3 regions of the Pseudoalteromonas sp. SWN166 genome follow, and region 1 is predicted to be linked to each of the others. Evidence: predicted binding sites of a transcription regulator. Region 1 holds the regulator's gene; each other region holds the start of a gene.
What was found. Region 1 encodes ArgR, which controls arginine synthesis, uptake and breakdown. Its sites were predicted from a motif close to ANTGAATANNTATTCANT; they were not measured.
Positions count from the first base shown of each region.

Region 2: a site for ArgR is predicted at 4,509-4,526, ahead of argC (N-acetyl-gamma-glutamyl-phosphate reductase). Genes of this name have one in related genera too.
Region 3: a site for ArgR is predicted at 3,089-3,106, ahead of I6F49_RS09755 (aspartate aminotransferase family protein). Genes of this name have one in related genera too.

Region 1 covers NZ_JADYXB010000001.1:141,320-150,837, forward strand. The annotation lists gene I6F49_RS00650 (S8 family peptidase) at 1-658, shown strand, start outside; gene I6F49_RS00655 (peroxiredoxin) at 763-1,236, opposite strand; gene galU (UTP--glucose-1-phosphate uridylyltransferase GalU) at 1,387-2,271, opposite strand; gene I6F49_RS00665 (DUF3718 domain-containing protein) at 2,582-2,959, opposite strand; gene folA (type 3 dihydrofolate reductase) at 3,038-3,529, opposite strand; gene cgtA (Obg family GTPase CgtA) at 3,603-4,760, opposite strand; gene rpmA (50S ribosomal protein L27) at 4,901-5,158, opposite strand; gene rplU (50S ribosomal protein L21) at 5,175-5,486, opposite strand; gene ispB (octaprenyl diphosphate synthase) at 5,909-6,880, shown strand; gene mdh (malate dehydrogenase) at 6,967-7,899, opposite strand; gene argR (transcriptional regulator ArgR) at 8,125-8,592, shown strand; gene I6F49_RS00705 (Dyp-type peroxidase) at 8,609-9,508, opposite strand.
Region 2 covers NZ_JADYXB010000011.1:30,787-38,406, reverse strand. The annotation lists gene I6F49_RS08790 (PilZ domain-containing protein) at 1-467, opposite strand, end outside; gene radA (DNA repair protein RadA) at 830-2,215, shown strand; gene I6F49_RS08780 (hypothetical protein) at 2,291-3,223, shown strand; gene argE (acetylornithine deacetylase) at 3,292-4,452, opposite strand; gene argC (N-acetyl-gamma-glutamyl-phosphate reductase) at 4,676-5,686, shown strand; gene argB (acetylglutamate kinase) at 5,687-6,454, shown strand; gene I6F49_RS08760 (ornithine carbamoyltransferase) at 6,462-7,394, shown strand; gene I6F49_RS08755 (argininosuccinate synthase) at 7,391-7,620, shown strand, end outside.
Region 3 covers NZ_JADYXB010000012.1:115,752-123,371, reverse strand. The annotation lists gene astD (succinylglutamate-semialdehyde dehydrogenase) at 1-530, opposite strand, end outside; gene astA (arginine N-succinyltransferase) at 546-1,562, opposite strand; gene I6F49_RS09755 (aspartate aminotransferase family protein) at 1,648-2,853, opposite strand; gene I6F49_RS09750 (HDOD domain-containing protein) at 3,233-4,393, opposite strand; gene I6F49_RS09745 (anthranilate synthase component II) at 4,437-5,018, opposite strand; gene I6F49_RS20345 (putative bifunctional diguanylate cyclase/phosphodiesterase) at 5,122-7,395, opposite strand; gene I6F49_RS20495 (hypothetical protein) at 7,587-7,620, opposite strand, start outside.

The DNA of each region.
Region 1 (9,518 bases):
AGCTTATTACTCAAACTACGGTAGCAATATTGATGTTGCAGCGCCAGGTGGCGCACAAAGTTTTGCAAACGACTCTGAAGGTATTTTATCAACTTATAACTCAGGTTCGTCTACACCTTCAAGCGACAGCTACGGTTATTCGCAAGGTACATCAATGGCTGCGCCTCACGTAGCAGGTGTTGCGGCACTTATTAAGCAAGCAAAACCAGATGCAACGCCTGACGAAATAGAAAGTATTTTAAAATCAACAACCCGTTCGTTCCCTGCTACATGTACTAGCTGTGGTACGGGTATTGTTGATGCAGCCGCAGCTGTTGCAGCTGCAAGTGGCGGTACGACAACAACACCACCTGCAGCCGGTGGTGGCTCCGTAAGTGATGTAAGTGCTAATGCTGGTCAATGGAAACATTACACCCTAGATGTACCTGCCGGTATGTCTACATTTACCGTAACAACATCAGGTGGGACTGGCGATGCTGACTTATTTGTTAAATTTGGTAGCCAACCAACAGCATCAAGTTACGACTGCCGTCCATATAAAAATGGTAACGCTGAAACATGTACATTCTCAAGCCCACAAGCAGGAACATGGCACTTAAGCGTTAACGCTTATAGCACTTTCTCTGGTTTAACACTTAGCGGGCAATACCAACCGTAATTTAAAATTTGAGCCGTAAATAAAAAACCGATGTTGTTTCCAACATCGGTTTTTAAATAGTAAGTAGCTGATTAATTAAAGCTAAAACCTACACTTTATTACTGTTATAGCTTCTCTAGTACTGATTCTGCGCGGCTTACAACAAACTCTTTGTCTTGCTCTACAAATAAACCAGTTACTACTGCATTTTCAATAATCATAGCGTAACGCGTTGAACGTACACCACCAAAACCAGCAGTATCTTTATCAAGCCCTAACGATTTAGTAAAGCTTCCATCGCCATCAGCAAGCATTGAAATTTCTTGTGCGTTTTGTGAGTCGCCCCATGCTTTCATTACAAATGCATCGTTAACAGATACACAGTAAATAGCATCAACGCCCTTTGCTTTAATTTTATCAGCAAGGGTAATAAATTCAGGTAGATGTGCATTTGAACACGTTGGCGTAAATGCACCTGGTACTGCAAATAACACGACTTTTTTACCTTCAAACAACTCTTTATTTGTAAGAGACTGCATACCATCGTCAGTTAATTGCGTTAGTGTAACTGCTGGTAATTCTTGGCCTTGCTCAATCATGGTAGTTCCTTGAAAAGATTAATACAGAATAAGTAACAACCATACTACGTAACCCAGTGCAGTATAGTAAAGGTTTATAGACCGAGCTCACTACATTTCATGAAAGCTATTTTAGCTTCTATAGTTTTCATGAAATTTATTGATCTGCAGTTAAGGTAAATTTAAATCGTTTATAAAGCGAGAAAAGTCATTACCTAACTTTTTATCCCGCATGCTGTACTCTACAATTGCTTTTAAATAACCGAGCTTATCTCCGCAATCGTGAGAGCGGCCACTCATATGAAATGCTTCAACGGTTTCTTGCGCCATTAACGCGTCAATAGAATCTGTAAGTTGTATTTCACCGCCAGCACCTACTGAGGTTTTTGCGAGTAGAGGCCAAATATTTTTACTCAGTACATATCGCCCTACAACAGCAAGGTTTGAAGGAGCTAAATCTGCATCAGGCTTTTCAACCATCGCTTTAATTGCAGCACTTTTACCAGGCATTAACTCAACACCGTTTATGTCCGCAATACCATATTTACTAACGTCTTCTTTAGCTACCGGCTCAAGCATTATTTGACTCGCTTGAGTTTCTTTAAAGCGTTTTATCATCGCAGCTAAGTTTTCAGTTTTTTGGTCCGCTGTATACGCATCAAGTATCACATCTGGCAGGAGTACGACAAAATCATTGTCGCCCACTATCGGCTTAGCGCACAAAATAGCATGCCCTAGCCCTTTCGCTTCACCTTGGCGAACACTCATAATGGTAACATCAGGCGGACAAATAGAGCGAATCTCATCTAATAAAGCACGTTTAACCCGCTTTTCAAGAGTAGCTTCTAGCTCGTAACTTGTATCAAAATGGTTTTCGATTGCATTTTTAGAGCTATGCGTCACTAGCACAATATCTTTAATACCAGCAGACACACATTCGCTGACAATATATTGAATAAGTGGCTTATCGACTATTGGGAGCATTTCTTTTGGAATAGCTTTTGTCATAGGGAGCATTCTCGTCCCTAAGCCTGCTACTGGAATTACAGCTTTCATATCTATCCTTGGTGTTTAAGTTTGTAAATAAACTACCAGATTCAAAATAGATACGAGCTGAATAAGGTTACATCTTTTAAAAAGACAAATTTGAAGCTGTTTTCTGAAAGGAATATTTACGGCAGTTTAAAGCAGGCTGGTCAGTTATGAAGCTTATTAATGATTTTGTATGAAAGTGGGAGGTTAAGAAACAGACGAATTCTTTACCGTCTTAAATATAGGTTAGCCTAGTATTATTATTTATAACAACCCTAGGCTATCAATTTTTGGACGCACAATATTGATGGTAAAATTATAAAATGTTTTATAATTAAAGACCAGCGCGATCTTTAATTACTGCAATAAGTGGTGAGCTGGCAAAGTTGCCTTCAGCCCAAGCAATATCAGCACCATCTGTTAGAGCGCTTTTTGATAAGTTTTTAACTATGTACTCACCTGTATCTACTGCATTGCTAGCAACAGCATGACGTAATAAGTTATTACCATTACATTGTACTGCATCATAAATATTACGAATTTTTACACGAGAGCTTTTAAGCTTGCTGCGTAATCGGTTTTTATCGTCTGCAGCAATATACTCACAAATAGATACCGCTAATTGATCTTCAGCATTTGCAGGTGCTGTATACGAAAAAGAACTTACAGCGACAACAGCAGTAAGTGCAACTAGCTTTGGTAATTTAAACATGACAAACCCTTTATAATACTTTGTTCTTATATAGACTATCAAATATTATATCAATCTATCAAAAATTACGCAATAATGTTAATGTTCTTTATACAAAGTTACGAATTTATAACTAGATTTGTTTTTTTCATCAGGGAGGTTTTCTTGCTCTTCTTTCACGTCCCAATTAGCAACTTTATTGTAATCCGGAAACTGTGTATCGCCTTTAATATCTAAATCAATAAAGGTTAAATACAAGCGTTCTGCTTTTGGTAAAAATTGCTCATAAATATTACCGCCACCAATAATCATTACTTCTTCAGCAGCACAAACTAGTTCTAGTGCGGCCTCTGGTGTAGTTACCACTTCAATACCCTGTGCAGTATATTCGCTGTTTCGAGTAATAATAATATTACGACGCCCAGGTAAAGGACGGCCTATTGACTCAAAAGTTTTACGACCCATGATCACAGGTTTACCCGTAGTTACTTTTTTAAAATGCTGAAGATCCGCAGGTAAATGCCATGGCATTTTATTATCTAGGCCAATTACACGGTTATTTGCCATTGCTGCAATCATTGAAATTATCATAATAAATACCTAGTACTTTATTCTTAAACAAAGAAAAAGGAGCATAAGCTCCTTTTTAATAAATTCTATTTAATTAACGCTCGTAGACAACTTCTACGTCGTAATCATCTTCATCCCAGTCGTCCCAATCATCATCATTGCCTTTACCTTTAGTGGCTTTTTCATGATAGGTATCCCACTTAAATTCAACTTCTTCATCTTCAACTTGTACAAACTTCTCTTTAGGCATGCTATCAAGTAGTGTCATTATGTTGTGGATTAAAGGTTGAGTATTAAGTTTATTAATTGCTGAAATGTGATAAATATTTTCAGTTTCGCCCAGCTCTTCTGCAATCGCTTCACATAGCGCTTTTGCTTCATCTTCTGGTAATAAATCTATTTTATTAAACACTAGCCAGCGTGGCTTTTCAGCTAATTTAGGGCTGTATTGGTGTAGCTCGTTAATAATCGAGAATGCATTATCAACAGGGTTTGAACCATCTACCGGCATTACATCAATGATGTGTAATAACACACGACAGCGCTCTAAATGCTTCAAGAAGCGAATGCCTAAGCCCGCACCATCAGATGCACCTTCAATTAGACCTGGGATATCCGCTATAACAAATGATTTATTTGCTTCAGGACGAACTACCCCTAAATTAGGAATAAGCGTCGTGAATGGGTAATCAGCTACTTTTGGTCTTGCTGCAGATACACTGCGGATAAACGTAGATTTACCTGCGTTTGGTAACCCAAGTAAGCCTACATCAGCTAATAATAGTAACTCTAACTTTAAGTTACGTACTTCACCGGGTGTACCCAATGTTTTTTGACGAGGTGCTCGGTTAGTACTTGATTTAAAACGTGCATTCCCCAAGCCGTGGAAACCACCTTTTGCAACCAAAATTCGTTGACCATCTTGAGTTAAGTCGCCAAGCCCCTCTTGGGTATCAACATCCATGATGCGTGTGCCTACAGGCACCATAACAAATAAATCATCGGCTTTTCGGCCTGTACAGTTACGGCTACGACCGTTAGTACCACGTTCAGCTCTATGAAAGCGCTCAAACTGATAATCAATTAGGGTATTTAAGTTTTCATCAGCTTGTAGATAAACACTACCACCGTCTCCACCGTCACCGCCGTCTGGTCCACCATCTGGAACATATTTTTCACGACGGAAAGACACGATGCCGCTGCCACCGTCTCCAGCTTCTGCGCGAATTTCTACTTCATCTACAAACTTCATGATTACTCACTTTAGGGATTGGCTTGTTTAATAACTCTATTATATACCCAAGCCAACACAAATGCAGGCTTGGGTATATATTTTGACTGACTACAAAACAAAAAACCCCGCAAAGGCGGGGTTTTTAACTACCTTACTGATTACTCAGTTACGATAGTTACGTATTTACGGTTTAAAGGACCTTTCTGTTCAAATTGAACTTTACCATCTGCTTTTGCGAAGATAGTGTGGTCTTTACCGATACCTACGTTAGTACCAGGGTGGAAACGAGTTCCACGCTGACGAACAATGATGCTACCCGCTAGAACTGATTCGCCACCAAAACGCTTAACACCTAGGCGTTTGCTTTCTGAATCGCGACCGTTACGAGTACTACCAGCTGCTTTTTTATGTGCCATTTCTAAGTACCTCTAATTAAGCGCTAATGCTAGTGATTTTAACTTCAGTGAACCATTGACGATGGCCCATTTGCTTACGAGAATGCTTACGGCGTCTAAATTTAACAACCTTAATCTTCTCACCGCGACCATGTGAAACAACCTCAGCTGTTATCTTGCCACCGTTTACGAACGGTACACCGATCTCGATTTTCTCACCATCAGCAACTAAAAGTACTGAATCAAATTCTACTGCCGCACCAGTTTCAACGTCTAATTTTTCAAGACGAATCGTTTGACCTTCAGTCACACGATGCTGTTTACCACCACTTTGGAAAACCGCGTACATAATTAACTCCGTCTGTGCACCCTCAAATCGGCGCAACTAAAATATTCTTCGATAGGGCGCGAAGTTTACGCTAACGCGAAATAACTAGCAAGCCTATTTTGTAATTAAAATGAATAAAAAGTAGCTGCTTTGAGAGCAATTCAATATTTACCCCATTTTATATTAATTAGCCCTTTTGCCAAGCGCTTTTTAACTCTTGGACGAAATAAATTAATGCACTCAAATATGACCCTCACAGCTTAATATCTAAGCACACCATAAACTGTATATTGATTATCAATTAATCAGTTATCTTGGCTAATTCAGGCTAAATTAAGTACTTTAATAGTGTTTTTTCAATCAATCGTCACAAAATATCGAGCTAGTGCATTTTTTGTTGTACAATCTGCGCCGTTCACACATAAAAATTGGCTCGGAGATCAATGGATATAAAAGCTATCCAGGCGTTAATCGAAAGCGATATGGATGACGTCAATCAACTTATACATGCGCAAATGCGCTCAGATGTGGCGTTAGTTAATCAGCTTGGTTTATATATAGTTAGCAGTGGCGGCAAACGTGTTCGTCCAATGCTCGCGATTTTAGCAGCCAAAGCGCTCGGTTATCAGGGTAAAGATCACATAACACTTGCAACAATTGTTGAGTTTATTCATACAGCAACGCTATTGCATGATGATGTTGTAGATGAATCAAACTTACGACGTGGCACGCCTACAGCAAATGCTGAATTTGGTAATGCCGCTAGCGTATTGGTTGGTGACTTTATTTACACTCGTTCATTTCAGCTTATGGTTGGCCTTGGAAAAATGCAGGTTATGCAAGTACTTGCCGATGCAACAAACATTATTGCTGAAGGCGAAGTATTGCAGCTAATGAACTGCAACGACCCAGATACAACCGAAGCCAGTTATATGCAGGTTATTTACTCTAAAACGGCTAAGTTGTTTGAAGCCGCTACAGGGCTTGCTGCTATTATCACTGAGCAAGATCAAACCACGCTTGATGCACTAAACCTGTACGGCATGCATTTAGGGACTGCGTTTCAGTTAGTGGATGACGTACTCGATTACAATGCAGATGCTGAGCAGTTGGGTAAAAACATTGGTGATGATTTAGCTGAAGGCAAACCAACGCTTCCACTTATTTATGCTATGCAGCATGGTAGCGAGCAGCAAACGCAGCTTATTCGTGACGCAATAGAGCACAGCAATGGTATGGAGCATTTAGAAGAAATTTTATTTGCACTAAAGCAAACCAATGCGCTTGAGTTTACAATGCAAAAAGCAGAGCTTGAAGCCGACAAAGCCATTGCGTGTTTAGACTTTTTAGGTGAGTCTGACTACAAGCAAGCACTCATAAGCCTTGCTCGTATTGCGGTTGACCGCGACCACTAGTTTTAACTAGTTACACAGTGTGACATTAATTCTGAGCAATAAAAAAGCCTGCAAATGCAGGCTTTTTTGTTATTCTACTTTGGCTATTACGCCATGAAATCAACACCTTCTTTGATGTCTTTTTTCAGTGTTTCAAGCATGTCATTTTTTGCTTTTGTTTCAAATGCGCTTAGTTCGCCGTAAGAAAGAATTTCTTCTACGCCGTTTTTACCTAAACGTACTGGGTGTGCAAAGTACTCTGCATCGCCATTTTCAACAGCAACGTAAGCGTAATCTACAACTTCTTCACCCTGTAGGCCTTTAACTAAAGACATACAAAAACGAGCAGCAGCTGCGCCCATTGATAATGTAGCTGAACCGCCACCGGCTTTAGCATTTACAACTTCAGTACCCGCATTTTGGATACGTGGAGTAAGTGCAGCAACTTCTTCATCAGTGAAAGAAACACCTTCAACTTGAGAAAGTAGAGGAAGAATAGTTGTGCCTGAGTGACCGCCAATTACTGGTACTTTAACAGTTGCTACGTCTACGCCTTTAAGCTCAGCAACAAATGCTTCTGAACGAATAACGTCAAGCGTAGTAATACCGAATACGCGTTTAGCGTCGTAAGTACCTGCTTTTTTAAATACTTCAGCAACAATTGGAACTGTGCCGTTTACTGGGTTAGTAATAATACCTACTAACGCTTTAGGACAGCTAGCAACAATGCCTTCTGCTAAAGTTTTGATGATGCCAGCATTTACATTAAATAAATCAGCACGATCCATACCTGGTTTACGTGGCATACCCGCTGGGATAAGAACGATATCAGAGCCTTCAAGCGCTTTGTTTAATTCATCTGCGCCAAAACCTGCTACTTTAACATCTGTTGGGATGTGAGAAAGGTCAACCGCAACACCTGGTACTACTGGTGCAACATCATAAAGTGATAATTCAGAGCCAGCTGGTAAGCCTGTTTTTAATAATAAAGACAACGCTTGGCCGATACCGCCTGCAGCACCTAATACAGCAACTTTCATTGGAATTCTCCGTAATTTGAGGTAGGAAACATTTGTGGCTCTTAAGATAATGAAATTAGCGACTAAAAACAAATTTATCCTGTCTATTTCAAGTATATTTTCGACCATAGTCGTAAACTTTTGTGATTTAACGCATCAAACTGGCAAGTTACCTAAACAACTGCTGCATAATTATTCATTATTGTGTAGAATTTACGGCATAAATAACAAAAACGAATGAAGACTATGCAACCACAAGATAAACAAGAAGCACTGGTAAAAGCATTTAAATCGCTTTTAAAAGAAGAAAATTTTGGCTCTCAAGGCGAAATAGTTGATGCGTTAAAAGATCAAGGCTTTGACAACATAAGCCAAAGTAAAGTGTCACGCATGTTAAGTAAGTTTGGTGCTGTACGCACACGTAATGCTAAACAAGAAATGGTTTACTGCTTACCTGCTGAAATGGGTGTACCTACGGCTAAAAGCCCGTTACGCCAATTAGTAATCGACATTATGCACAACGAAATGATGATCATCATTCGTACCAGTCCTGGTGCGGCTCAGCTTATTGCGCGTTTATTAGATTCATTAGGTAAAGCAGATGGTGTGCTAGGCACAATTGCAGGCGACGATACTATTTTTATCGCCCCAGCTAAAATATCTGAAATAGATGTAACACTTGAACGTGTTCGCATTTTATTTGATACGGTTTAATAACTAAATTAGTAAACTAAATCTGTTTTAAAAACCCGACTGAAGGTGCAAAAAAAGCAGAACCCATATCGGCTTGAGTAAAATCAAGCCAGTGGTCGTAACAATCCCCTTCTCCTAAACGGCTATTAAGTACTTTTTCAAATGCAGTACCCGTACAAGCACATGTAATTAATAACATTCCCTGCTCATACACATCGCCATAAGGCATGCTTTGATTTAATAGTAGCGGTTGCCCGTCTTCGTCTTTTAACTCACTTCGCGAAGCATGGCTGGTTTCGACCGCGGGGGTAATTAGTGTGTTATCAAGGCGGGTACGCCCCATTATTTGTTCTTGCTCACTCAGTGATAAATGCTGCCACATAGTTAAGTCATGCTTATAACGCTGAACATGAATATAACTCCCCTGATCTTCAAAATTGCCAGGGTTACTAATTAAAGCCGTAGCGCGCTTTTTTCTTCCATGCGCGGTGTCGCCACCATAAATAAAACCGTTAAAATCACGACCATCTAAAAAGCGAAAGTTACGAATTTGCTCCACCAGCTCAACATCAGGGGCAAATAGTTTTAAAATTTGCAGCGCAAATAAATGGTTAACGTCTTCACGGTCAGAGCGAATTTGCACAAATAAATCGCACGGTTGTACGCTCATTTGGTGATCGCTGTGGTTTATATTAGGAAAGCTCTGTAATTCACTAGGAATGAACTCTGGGAGAATATGCGGCCAATATTGCGCACCAATAGCAACCATACAAGAGAGCATTGATTCTGAAAATTGATCGCTAAATTCTTCTTCAATGGCGCTTACTTGTTTTAACTTTGCGCGAAGTGATTCATCTTGACCATCAAACACATTAAAAAATAAGTGCAAACCGTGTAAGTTTGCTTCAGCACAAATCCCTGATTGCGCTTGCGCCATTGTTATTCCT
Region 2 (7,620 bases), on a different contig from region 1:
ATAGAGTAATTCATTCGCTCTTCACGGCGACTCTCGTAAGAGGCAAACTTAATAACTTCAGTGCTTAAGTTACTTTCTAATTCTTGTAATTCTGATTTTTCTGCGGCTTGTTTTTGTAATACGCGGTGGTTATTTTCTGTATTCATTACGGCTTCGTAAACGGCTAGGGTGTATTCGCCATGCTGTTTTAGCGCTTTTTCAAACACTTCAATGGCTGTGTCATCCATAAAGTGCTGTTTACCGTTGTGTTCATATGGTTTTACTTGGCCTGTTACTAATCCACGAAGATCAACAAAGCGTGCCACAGGCTGAGATAAGCGCGACATTTCCATTTTCATCAAAAATTGCTCAGGTTTAGTTAACCCAGCGGTTTTTGATTTAAAAATTAGGTCAAATTTAGCATTGCCTAAATATGTTTTTAACTCATTCACGAGGTCTTCGTGTTTGAGCATTATGTCATCAGCCATTTATAAAACCATCACCGTCTAATTGAAAAAGTAGGTATACTGTTAAGTCCATTTATTAAAAATTTAATAAATGTTAAATCGCGCTATGTTATTAATATAGGTACGATTATTTTAGTTACTACCGATTAGCTCTTGTTATTATGTGTTATATGCCATTTTGTTGGCAAGTTACTTTAAACTATTTCAAAGCAAAAAGTATGCCCTAAATTATAGCTAAAAAGAAACATCATTTGTATTTAATGATTGTGGCGCTAGATTTTTATGTAGGCAAGAGTATGTTGCTAAATAAATGCTTGAAGTGGCAAAATAAGTTATTAACAGTGAATGTTTTTAAAATTAAAGAATCGTAGATAAGGTTATAAATGACTAAAGCGGCAAAAATAGAGTTTGTGTGTACCGAATGTGGCATGAACTACCCACGTTGGCAGGGTCAATGCCGCTGCGGTGCGTGGAACACATTAGCAGAATTTAAACCTTCAGCAGGGCAAAGTAAAAAAACATCAGTTCGAGCGAATGTAGGCGGGTATGCTGGCGGCGCTGGTGGTGGTTCTAAAAAAATCAATGATATTGCTACATCAGAGGCCGAAAAACAGCTAACTGAAATAGGCGAGCTCGATCGCGTGCTAAGCGGTGGTGTAACTACCGGCTCTGTTAATATAATTTCGGGTGATCCAGGTGCGGGTAAAACCACTCTATTATCTGATTTAGTAGCGAGAATGTCACAGCGTATGCCGTCACTTTACTGTACGGCCGAGGAGTCATTATCGCAGTTTAAAAATAGGGTTAACCGTTTAAAATTAAACTATAACCCTGACGAGCTTTATTTACTTTCAGAAACGAGCGTTGAAACTATTATTGAAGAGCTCGAAAAGAATAAAATTAAGTTTGCTGTCATCGACTCGATTCAAGCCGTTGTAACCGAAACGGCAAATGGTAGCCCAGGCTCGCCTTCGCAAGTAAAAAGTGCCGCTCAAGCATTAACTCAATACTGTAAGCAAAACGATGTAACTATGTTCATTATTGCTCACGTAAATAAAAATAACGAAATAGCGGGCCCGCAAACATTGGTACACATTGTAGATGCACTGTTACATATAGACACCAACGATGGGCAAATTCGTACCCTTAGGGCAAATAAAAACCGCTTTGGCGATATTGATACAGTTGGCATTTTTAAAATGTGCGAACGCGGGATGTTAAGTGTTGATAACCCGAGCGAAATATTCTTATCGGGGTCTACAACTGATTCACCAGGCTCTACAATTACCTGTATCCGTAAAGGTAACCGTAATTTATTACTTGAGATTCAATGTTTAACTACCGAAACTGAGGCTGAGTTTCCGCAGCGTGTTTGTGTTGGTTTAAACATGAATCGCATAAAAATGCTGACCGGTATATTACGCAAACACACTAAAACTAAAATATTTCACGATACTTTTTTTAATATTGTTGGCGGCCTAAGAATTGATGAAACAGAAACGTGTATTGATTTAGCATTGGTTACCGCGCTACTTAGCAGTTTAAATGAGTTTGTTGTACCGCGAACCACTTGTATTATGGGTGAGCTGAGTTTAAACGGTGACGTACGCCCAATCGACAGTGGTGTACCACGTGTTAAAGAAGCCGCTCAGCATGGTTTTACAGAAATATACATTCCATTTCGTAATTATCATAAATCAATGGAAGGGCTTGGCGCTAAAATTACGCCAGTTAAAACAGTACATGAGTTGCTTAGTTTAATTAATTAACACTTACGGGTGTTAATGTGTAATGTTACTCTTAAGAAAACTCGGTTCACACAAAGAATAGAATAAGGAAATAACATGAAAAAGTTAGTAATAGTTGCAGCAATTGTAGCTGCGGGCGTTGGTGGCGTGAGCTATGCAAATTATGTAGCTACACAAGAAGTGCGTGCAGAAGTAGATAAGCAACTTGCTCTAGTAAGCGAGCAAACTGGTGCTACATTTAAATACGCTGGTTTATCGGCAAGTGTTATTTCAAAAAGCGTAGAAATAGTAAACATGGAAGTAATAAGCCCTGAGGGTGACAATGTTGCAAATATTCAAAGCATTGAAATAACTGGTTACGAGCCAGATAAAATATCACCACATACATCGTTTGATGTAAAAAGCTTTCAGTTTGACAAAGATTTTGTTTCAAAATTACCTGCTGACACAAACGAAATGCTAGCGTCAGCAAGTTACGACTTACATTCATCACTTGATTACGATGAAGAGTCTGGCAATAGTGATGTAGTTGTTAAGCTTGATGCAAAAGACATTGTTAGTTTTAACATGGATATGGGCTTGGCTAATTCAAAAGCCTTAATGGATGCCTCATTAGCGATTAGTAAAGCGCAACAAGAAGCGGGTAACCAGCCACTTACTTACGAGCAAGAGTTACAGCAGCAAACACTTGTTATGCAAGCAATGAGTAAGTTAGAGCCACGTAATGTTAGCTTTGTTTTAAATAACCAAGGTAAGCTAAAAGATTTATTATCAAGCGAGCTTGAAAAGCAAGGTATGACGCTTGAGCAGATGGAAGTGACGCTAGAGCAACAGTTGCAACAAGCGCCTGTTACTGAAGACATAGCTGCAGCTTTAACTAGCTTTGCTAAAGGTTTAAATTCATTTAGCGTATCTGCAAAGCTACCTGAAGGCAAAACCATGATGGAAATTAATCAACAAGTTATGATGCTAGTAGGGCAACCTGAAGAGCTAGTTAAGTTTATTAATTTAGAAGTTAAAGGTGATTAAATATCAGTATTTAATCATTTAATAAAGGCGCCAATTGGCGCCTTTATTATTTGTGTTGTTATAAGCTGCTAGTGACTCTGATAGCTAAAGCAATTGGCTTTAATAATATCGGTGATTATTTGTTGGGATGGTTTTATTTTTTCCATTGCTAAAAACTCGTCAGGTTGATGCGCTTGGTTAATTGAGCCAGGGCCCATTACAATTGTTTCACAACCGAGTTGCTGGATAAAAGGAGCTTCAGTACAGTAATTTACCGCGACCGCTTTTTGACCCGCTATTTTTTCAGCCATTTTTACTAAAGCACTGTCAGTACTGCCACTAAATGCAGGAATGGGCTCGTGTAAATCAATAACACTCACAGCGTTAGAGTATTGATCATTAATTTCTTTCGTTGCATCAAGCACTAATGCTTGTAGTTCTTGTACACTTAAACCTGGTAATGGACGCATATCTATGTGCATTTCACAGCAACCACAAATTCTATTCGCGTTATCGCCGCCATGAATATTACCTAAGTTTAAAGTTGGGTAAGGGATTTCGAAGTGGTTTATTGAATACTTATGCTTTAATTGTTCTTTTAAGATCATCAATTTTGTAATCACTTTATGCATTACTTCAATGGCGTTAAGACCACGTTCGGGATCTGAGCTATGGCCAGAGCGACCAACTACTCTTATTGCTGTACTCATATGGCCTTTGTGCATAAATACTGGAGTCATATCAGTAGGTTCGCCTATTATACAGCGTGCAGGTTTTAAATTGGGGTGTTTACATATTTGTTGTGCACCTGCCATTGTTGTTTCTTCGTCAGCAGTGGCGAGTATTAAAATAGGTTGAGTTTGGTATTTTTCATCAAGTTCACTGATCGCTTGCAATACAAAGGCAAAAAAGCCTTTCATATCAATACTTCCTAATCCATACAATTTATTATCGAGTTCGGTAAGTTTAAACGGATTATGATTCCAACGACTGTCATCAAAAGGCACTGTGTCGGTATGACCAGCTAGCATTAGTCCGCCATCACCTTCTCCGCGTTTTGCTAATAAATTATAGCGCCCCTTACCTCCTTCTAATTCTATAATTTCACACGTAAAACCGAGTGTTTTGCACCAACTGGCTAGGAGTTCGATTACATTTTTATTGCTCATACACAGGTTGTCTTCAATAGCACTAATAGAAGGGGCTGCAATCAATTGTTGGTACATGGAAATAAACGAAGGTAAAGGCATAAAAAAATCCAAAATAAGTATTCAATTTAATTGCATAACAATATAAAAGTATTTATGATGAATATCAATTCACTTTTTAAGCATAAATATATTAAAGTAACGCTATGAAAATAATGCGACGATAATCAAAATTCATTAATAAAAAAGACTTAATTAGCGTCTAAGCTAGTTTAAGCGAACATTATAAGTAAGTAGTAACTAATTTTAAGATAACGAGTAACAAATGAATGTAGTGATTATTGGCGCAAGCGGTTATAGCGGCGCAGAGTTAGCAAGTTTAGTTGCTAAGCATCCAAACTTAACTTTAACAGGCTGTTATGTATCTGAGGGTAGCTTAGATAAAAATAAATTACTAAGTGATTTATACCCAGAGCACCTTGGCTTACTAGACTGCCCTTTACTTCCTCTTAGCGTATCAGCTTTTGATGACATTCAAAGTGATGCTGATTACGTATGCTTATGTACCGATCACAAAGTAAGTGTTGATTTAGCACCGCAATTTTTAGCTATGGGTAAGAAGGTATTTGATTTATCAGGTGGCTATCGCCTAGCAAGCAATGACGACTACGTTACTTACTATGGTTTTGAACATCAACATCCAGAGCTTTTAAATGAAGCCGCTTACGGTCTAGCTGAGTGGAACCATGATGCTATAGCTAATGCAAAGCTAATTGCTGTTGCAGGCTGTTACCCAACTGCTGCGCTTAATGCACTTAAACCACTTAAACAAGCCGGCTTATTGAGCAGCGAAAGTATTATTATTAATGCAGTATCGGGTGTTACGGGTGCTGGGCGTAAAGCGAGTGTAGGTACTCACTTTTGTGAAGTATCGCTTACCCCTTATGGTTTGTTTAACCATCGCCACGGTCCTGAAATTGAACAACACCTTGGCCACAAAGTTTTATTTACACCGCATTTAGGTAATTTCCCGCGTGGTATTTTAGAAACTATTTATGTACAGCTTAAGCCAGGCGTTACCAAGGAAAACGTTACAGCGGCTTATCAAGTACTTGCTAACGAGCCATTAATTCGTTTGCTAGGCGATAAAATACCGTCAATTAAAGGTGTAGCTAAGCAGCCATTTGTTGATATTGGTTGGCAACAACAAGGCACACAGTTAATTGTAATGTCTGCTATTGATAACTTATTAAAAGGCGCAGCTGGGCAGGCTTTGCAGTGTATTAATATTTCTATGAATTTAGAGCACACTACCGGCTTAAAAGGAGCGTTTTAAATGAGTAAAAAAACGTGGGTTATTAAACTCGGTGGTGCAGTACTTAATACAGAAAATGCTGCAAAAGCATTGTTTGATGTATTAAATGAGCAAAAAAATGATGAGTTTGTCATCGTTCATGGCGGTGGTTCTTTAGTGGATACATGGCTAAAGCAAGCGGGTTTTGCCAGCGCTAAACATCAAGGTTTACGTATTAGCCCTGCAGAGCAAATGCCTTATATAGTGGGTGCGCTTGCAGGTTGCGCTAATAAACAATTAATGACTCAAGCTATAAGCGCAGGGCATAAACCGGTTGGCTTAAGCCTTTTTGAGGCGGGTGTGACTGCTACTCAAAAATTAAAAGCGCTTTGCCTAGTAGGTAAGTGCAAAAGTAACGACGATTCTATTATTAACGACTTACTTAGAATTGGGCGTTTACCAATAGTTAGCTCTATTGGTTTTGACGAACAAGGTGTGTGGTACAACGTAAATGCAGATGAAGCTGCAGCGGCTATTGCCAGTAATTTAAATGCAGAACTAATTTTTATGACGGATGTAGAAGCGGTACTTGACGCAAATAAACAACCGTTACATCAACTTGACACAAAACACATTGATACTTTAATTACAGATGGAGTAATTGTGGGCGGGATGGAGGTCAAAGTTAAGACCAGCCTTCACGCTGCCCAACATTTACGACGCGGTGTGTATATTTCCAGCTGGCAAAAGCCAGAAAATTTAACAGCTCTGCTGCAAGGCGAGCATGTCGGAACAAAGATTACACCATAGGTTTATTATGTTTGAAAATTTTTTAACGGGTTTAGAGTTAGACCAAGAAGGCGCACTTAATTTATTAAAGTTAGCGCAAGATATAAAAGCAAAGCCAGAAAAATACAGCCAAGTATTAGCAGGCAAATCAATCGTAACGTTATTTGAAAAACAAAGTTTACGTACACGTTTATCGTTTGATATAGGTATAAATCGTTTAGGTGGTCATGCTGTTTATTTAGATCAGCAAAATGGCGCTATGGGTGCACGTGAATCAATTAAAGATTTTGCGCTTAATATTTCTACATGGGCTGATGGTATTGTGGCACGTGTAAATCAGCACAGCACATTGACTACATTAGGCGAGTTTTCATCGGTACCGGTAGTTAATAGCTTGTGTGATTTATATCACCCGTGCCAAGCGCTAGCTGATTTTTTAACGCTTCAAGAAGTACATGGTGATGTGAGCCAACTTAAAGTGGCTTACTTAGGCGAGGGCAATAACGTGACTCATTCATTGATGTTACTTGCCGCTACGCTAGGTACTGATTTTGTTGCTGTAACACCAAAAGGGTGTTCACCAGATTCACAAATACTTAAAAAAGCTGAGCAAATTGCAGCAATGAATGGTGCATCAGTCATGGTAAGTGACCGTGTTGAAGCTGCTGTTGGTGCAAACGTTGTATACGCAGATACCTGGGTATCAATGGGTGATACAACACCACTTGAGCAAGTTAAAGAAAAATACATGCCTTATCAATTAAATCAGGCATTGCTAGATCAAACAGGTGCGACTACGGTATTACATTGCCAACCGGCACACCGTGAATTTGAAATTACCTCTGAGGTAATGGATGGTCCAGCATCTAAAATTATTCAACAAGCAGAGAATCGCATGCATGCGCAAAATGCTCTGCTAGTTACATTACTAAATCCAAATTTTGTTAAGGAACACCTATGAGTTCAATTAAAAAAGTCGTTTTAGCCTATTCTGGTGGTCTTGATACGTCGGCTATCGTGCCATGGTTAAAAGAAAACTACGGCTGTGAAGTAATCGCATTTGTTGCCGATGTAGGTCAAGGCGCTGAAGAACTTGAAGGCGTAGAAGCTAAAGCAATCGCCTCTGGTGCATCTGAATGTTACGTCGTTGACTTAAAAGATGAAATGGTAAGTGACTACATTTACCC
Region 3 (7,620 bases), on a different contig from region 1:
GGAGTAAGCTCAGACGGTTTAAATACCACTGTGTTACCTGCTAAAAGCGCTGGCACAATGTGGCCATTAGGTAAGTGACCCGGAAAGTTATACGGACCAAATACAGCTACAACACCATGTGGCTTATGACGGATCATTGCACGGCCAAGTGGCATTGCGTTTTCTACGTCGCCAGTGCGCTCTAAAAATGCTTTTTCAGAAATGGCAATTTTACCAACCATAGCACCCGCTTCTGTGCGAGTTTCCCACAGTGGCTTACCGGTTTCTTGTGCAATAGTAATAGCTAGCTCTTCGCTGTTTTCTTTTAATTGCGCAGCGAAAGCTTTAATTATTTCCAAGCGCTCAGTAAAGCTTTTATCAGCCCATGCATAAAACGCTTCGCGCGCTGAATTTACTGCGGTGTCTACTTGCGCCGCAGTTGCCGATGAAGCCTGCCAAATAACGTCGTTATTTGCTGGGTTTACTGAATTAAATTCTGTGCCTTGGCCTGCTGACCATTGACCATTTATAAATTGTGCAGGATGAGTCATATACTTTCTCCTAAATTAAATCGTGGTTGCACTAACAATATCGCCAGCTTGCAAATGCAATGCATCTGCTATTTCTTGCGATAAAATAAGGCTTTTTGCGCGCTCGTCGAATGTCATTGGTGTAACGGTTGCTCTGAAATCTTCAAGCTTTTCGTTTGCTAGTAACACCATGGTGTCGCCAGTCATTTCGCCAATTTCAACGTTAAAGTTGTTAGCATTACGAATCGTCGCAATGTTATCTACTTTTGCTTCAACCGTTGGGCCGCCGTCAAAAATATCTACGTAGCCATTAAACGTAAAGCCTTCGCTTTTTAATAATTCAATTGCTGGGCGTGTGTTGTCGTGTACTTTACCTATTACGGCTTGCGCATCTTTACTTAGCAAGTTTACGTAAATTGGGTATTTAGGCATTAGTTCAGCAATGAAAACTTTTTGGCCAATACCTGTTAGGTAATCGGCTGTTGGAAAATCCATTGAGAAAAAGTGCTCTTCAAGCCACTGCCAAAAAGGGCTGCTGCCATTTTCGTCAGACACGCCACGCATTTCTGCGATTACTGTTTGTGCAAAACGCTCTTGATGCTGTTTTATAAACATAAAACGCGCTTTTGAAAGTAGCTTACCGTTACAATTTTTACGATAGCCATCTTTTAAAAACAATGTGCAAAGCTCTGTCGCACCTGTGTAGTCGTTACATAGCGTTAAAATATCAACGGCTTTGTATACGTCTAATGTACGCGAAGAGTGAATCACTTTACTTAAGTGATAATGATAAAATGCATCATCAAGCCCTACCGCCGCTTCAATTGCAGATGTTCCTACAACCTCACCAGTTTCGCTATCTTCAAGAACAAACAGGTAGCCTTCGTCACCAGGTTGTGACGTTTGTTTAGCAAATGAGCTTACTGAATGGTCGATCTTCTTTTGTAATAGCTCTTCGTTTAAAGGCAAAGACGTAAAACCATGCCCAGATTCGTGGGCAATTTTCAGTAATGCTGAATAATCATTTTGCTGGATTGGGCGAAGGATCATCATGAGTCCGCTTGCTCCCTTATAAATAACGGTAAATAGGAATTGCAGGGCAAGCAGTGCTTGCCCTTAATTGGTTGGCTTAGATAGCTTATGCGTTTACTACGCTTGCTACTGCTTTTTCAAAGCGTGCCATACCTTCGCGAATGTCCGCTTCAGGAATTACTAAAGATGGAGTGAAACGTACTACGTCTGCACCAGCAACTAATGACATAAGACCTTGCTCGGTACCAGCCACTAAAAACTCTTTTGCACGACCTTTGTATTGCTCGCTTACTACTGCACCAATTAATAAACCTTGGCCACGGATTTCGCTAAATACGTTGTATTTTTCGTTAACCGCATTAAGTAGCTCAGTAAATAATGCTGCTTTAGCTTTTACGCCAGCAAGTACTTCTGGGGTATTTACTGTATCGAATGCAGCTTCTGCAACGGCACACGCTAATGGGTTACCGCCATAAGTAGAACCATGAGTACCTACTTTAAGGTGCTGTGCAATCTCAGTTGTTGTGATCATAGCGCCAATTGGGAAACCGCCGCCAAGTGCTTTAGCTGAAGTTAAAATATCAGGTACTACGTTTAAGCCTTGGTATGCGTATAAATCGCCAGTACGGCCAACACCTGTTTGTACTTCATCAAAAATAAGCAGTGCGTTGTGTTTAGTACATAAATCGCGAACGCCTTGAGCAAACTCATCTGTCGGTGAAATGATTCCGCCTTCGCCTTGAAGTGGTTCCATCATTACGGCACATGTATTGTCGCTAATAAGTGCTTCAAAAGCAGCTAGGTCGTTGTAATCACAATGTACAATGTCGCCAGGCTTAGGACCAAAACCATCTGAGTAAGCCGCTTGGCCGCCAACAGTTACGGTAAAGAATGTACGACCGTGGAAACCTTTGTTGAACGCGATGATTTGTGATTTTTCTGCGCCAAATTGATCAAGTGCAAAACGACGCGCTAGTTTAAGCGCTGCTTCGTTTGCTTCTGCGCCTGAGTTGGCAAAGTAAACTTTTTCGGCAAATGTAGCATCAACCATTTTTTTAGCTAGGCGAAGTGCCGGCTCATTGGTCATTACATTTGATAGATGCCAGATTTTTTCGCCTTGCTCTTTTAATGCACCTACTAATGCAGGGTGGCAATGGCCAAGACAGTTAACAGCAATACCACCAGCAAAGTCGATAAACTCTCGGCCTTCTTGATCCCATACGCGAGAGCCTTCGCCTCGAACTGGGATTACGCTTGAAGGTGCATAGTTAGGTACCATTACTTGATCAAATAATTCGCGATTGACTGTCATTTTATTTCCTCTTAATTGTGAGCAACACAAAACATCAAAATAGGTGTTTGGTTAATATTTGTAACCAACTTTATAGGCAAGATCAGTAACCTGATAATTGCGCAAAATTGCTTTGTGGTTCAATTTTCAGACGCACATTATTTCAGAATTACTTATATCTGTCTCGTTAAAAACTTTCATGTATCCCTTTAAAATAAAGGGCTAAAGATATTATTTCATAGATAGTGAATAACTATTTGCATAGCTATTTATGCTTATTTTTAGACAACTAACCGCATGAGCACCAAGGCGCGCACGCTTTAATCGGCAAATATGCAATATAACAATAGAGTGAGAATGAATGGTTAGTCGCAAAAAAATTAACAAAAAATTCAGATTTTTAGTCAATTTGAATAGCTAAATTGGTAAAATTACTCGATTGGAGGGTTTTTAGTTCCGTTTTAGTGAACTTAAAGTGCGAAAACCAGCTTAGAGTTTCATCGGGCTCAATAAGTTGATGCTCTTTTAAATTAAGATATTGAGAGTAACAACGTGCTTTTAGCATTACCTCTGTTAACGGCAGTAATGTATCGCCTTTATCTACCCCATTTACCAACTGCTGCATTACACCTTTAAACGGTAAATATTTAAAAGCCATTTTGTCTATTACCTTAGCGCTTACTTCTATCGATTTATTACAAAGCAACGTGGTTAAAAATAATGGATCGGGCTTTAGTTCTAATAATGCGGTGTGTAAGTTTTTTTGGTTTTCATTTCGGGCTAGTTGTACTTTGCGTTGCCATACTTGCTCAAATGTTTTTAAGTACAAGCGCACTAATGCAACTCGCCCTACATCTAAAAGCATTCCAAGGGTAAATGCATGCACGTCATTCACATTATTTATTTGTGCAATTTTTTGCGCGGCAATGGCATTTGCCATTGCACTGTCACGTAGCCGGCGTTTTAAAAGTGAAAAAGGTTCGGTGCTATGTGGCATCCAATGACGCACGGCAAATGTAGGTATAACTAGCTGTAAGTTATCAAGGCCAATATAACGAAGGGCTAGCGACGGTTTATCTACTTTTACAGATGTGTTTTTACTACGCTGATTACGGTAGTAAGGTAAATTAACGAGCGTTACTAACTCTCTACCCAACCAGCCTATGTCATTCACCAATGGTTCTAAACGCCCTACTGATGCCGACTTTACCGCTAATATATCGAGTATATTGGCAATGCCATCTTCAATACCTATGGTGCTATGAATTACGCCATCTATATCTTCGAGCTGCTTATATATAGCAGTTTCAATTGTTTTGTGTAATTGCTCACTCGCTTGAGCGCGGTACTTATGATGTGCAGTACTGCTTTGCTGACGCTTTTGTTGAGCGGCCACTTCAACCTGAAGCAAGGTGCGCTGCTTCATGGGTTTGCCGTAATCTATATCTAATGTATGAATGAAACCAATTTGCTGGTGCGCAAAGCTATGCCCAAGCAATAAGTCATGAGCTCGTTGGCTTAGTATTTTGGCAGTGCGCTGCTGGGCTACAAGTTCGGTCATGTCATCCATTAATAAAGTATTAAATGCTTTATGTATTATAACATTAGAAGCGAGTTAAAAAGTTATCAAGCAGTTCTAAGCCTTGATCAGTTAAAATAGCTTCGGGATGAAACTGCACACCTTCGATAGCGAGTTCATTGTGTAACAACCCCATAATTTCGTCAAACTCGCCTTGCTCAGTTTGAGTCCATGCGGTTACTTCAAGCTCTTTAGGTAGTGTTTGTGCTTTAACCACTAAAGAATGATAACGACACACAGTTAACGGATTAGCTAAACCTTTAAACACCCCTTTATTAGTATGCACTATAGGAGATGTTTTACCGTGCATTACTTTTTTAGCACGAATTACATCGCCTCCTAAGGCTTGCGCAATAGTTTGATGCCCCAAGCAAATCCCTAAAATAGGATACTGCCCTTTTAGCTGCTCAACAACATTTAACGAAATACCCGCTTCGTTAGGCGTACATGGCCCTGGCGACAACACAATGTGCTGCGGGTTTAACTGTTTTATTTGTGCAATGCTTAGCTCGTCATTACGTTTTACTAACACGTCTTGATCTAATCGCTGAAAATATTGCACCAAGTTGTAAGTAAACGAATCGTAGTTATCGATCATTAACAGCATTACACAAAAAACCTTATAAATTATTGACCACTACTTTACACAAGTGGTGCTAAGCGCTGCATTCTACCACTATTAATTAGCCAACATAAATTAGCAAAAAGCGTTAAAAATTAACTCCTTTAGCTAAAAAGGCTTCAAAGTCTTTGGCGGGTATTGGCTTACTCAGTAAATAGCCTTGTATTTGATCGCATTCATAGTCGCTTAACTGTTGTAGTTGCTCAACTTCCTCTACGCCTTCGGCAATAATATCGAGCCCTAAGTTTTTAGCTAATTGGCAAATACTTAAAACTAATGCTTGATCACGGGTGTCGGTTACCATGTTGCGTATAAAAGACTGATCAATTTTTAATTTATTCACCGGAAAACGCTGTAAATAACCTAGTGATGAATACCCAGTACCAAAATCGTCAATCGATAAGCTAATACCTAATTCGCTTAATTCACGTAGTACGCTAATACCAAATTCTTCATCGTCCATAATAGCGGTTTCAGTTATTTCAAGCTCAATTAACTCAGCCGGCACAGCAAAGTGCGCTAAACGGTCTTTAATACTTTGCACAAAATACTGCTGAGTAAATTGCCTAGCCGATATGTTTATTGCTAAACGTATATTTAAGTTTTGTTGATGCCATTTTTTAGCTTGCTCAAACGCAGTATCGAGTATCCACTCCCCTAGCGGTAATATAAAACCACTATGCTCTGCAATAGGAATAAACTGCGCAGGAGATATAAACTCACCATTATCAAACCAGCGAATTAAGCACTCACAGCTGTCTATTTGTTGTGTCTTTATTTGCATTTTAGGCTGAAAGTAAAGCTCAAATTGCTGCTTTTCGATTGCTGTTTCAAGGCGCCTGGCAATATATATTTTACGTGCATGCTTAGCACCGCTTTCACTATCAAAATGAGCAAATGGTACATTACGTTTTACAGCCTCTTCTAACGCTATATTTGCATGCAGTAGTAGCTCATTATAATTATTACTGGTAGGAAAGCGCGTTACACCACAATTAAAACCCATGCGCATTTCGCCAAAAGGGGTTGATATAGCTTGACTTAAACGACTTTGAACTCCGCTGAGTAAATCATCTATAGTGATTGAACAGTCTTGCGCGGTATAAACAACCACAAAGTTAGCATCTGCAATATGGTAAATAGTCAGCTTATTTTTACTATTTAAACGCTTAGAAAAATCACGCGCACTTTTAGATAAATGCTTAGCAAATGCATTTATACACTCGTTTGCACCGGTTAACCCATATTGCTCTAATAGTAATTTAAAGTGATTTACATCAATCAGCATTAAGCTAAAAGGTTGCTCTAAAGTAATAAGCTCATTGGTGTAGCTCTCTAAGCTCGCTTGATTAGGTACTTTTGAATACGGATGATGAAATGCTAAATACTCAAGTGAGCGTTCGGCTTCAAACTGCTCAGTTACATCACGTATGTGCACATCAAAGGCATCTATTTCTTGTAGCCAATGTATTTGATAGGTGAGGTAATGGTTGTCCAACTGAGTATAAAAGCGCTTTACAAAGCTCGATGTTTGCTTAGCCTCAAGTAGTTGTTGCTCTATATTACGGCTCAATAATGCAATGGGTGTGCTGTTTTTATCTGCTACATACTCTTTATGCATCGCGATAGCCGCAGGGTTGCAATAATTGAGCTTTAAGTCTGCGCTTAAACTAACAATGGGGTTTGGATTGCGCGTAGGAAATAGCGCTAAACGCTCATTATGGGCGCTGAGTTTAATAAACTTTGATGCGTATCTGCCTGTATATATACTTACAAATATTAAAAATAATGAAAATACAATGACCACTTGTACTGTAGTTTGTAAGTCAGTTTCGGTTTCAAGGTAACCTTCTTTAACGCCTAACGATATTTGCGATTCAACTACTTTTAATATGTGGACCAATTTAACCTGTAATGCTGTTAACTGCTCCAACTGCTGCCTTGCTAAATCCCAAGCAACACTGGGCCCCGATAAATTATTATGTAATTCTAAAGCAAGGCTCAATCCACCTTTTAGTGGCTCAGCTAACTTTTGCTGTAGCTGCGCTTCTTTATTGTTTGCATCAATGGCGTTGAGCAGTAATAACAGCTCGGCATGATTATTTAAAAAGTGAGTTAGGTATAACTGCTGATCGTTCGTTGCGTAATATTCATAAAGTAATCGTTCTTGCTTAACAATAAGTGTTTCTACAAATCGAATATCGCGAAGCGAAGGGATTTGCTGCTCCATAAGCTTAGATGAGGTATTTTTTATTGAATTGGCCTGTAAGTAAACAATGGCAGATACCACAATACCTACGATTACTACCCCAAGGTAAAATTGACGCGCTTTACTGGCAAACTTATTATTGAAGATTTTCATGTCAATTTTGCAACGACCTCATAATTATTAACAACAAATATAAAAACGTAATTATATACAATTAAAGTGGATACTGTTGTTTATATTTTGCTATATAAAAGGATCGATTTTGAAGGGGGTTTGTAAATAAAAAGTGTGATAAAAATAGTGACTAATTAAACGATCAGTCTTGTTATTTAATTATTATACGCTTATCCAATGTTCTTTATTACTTGGCCACTTGTT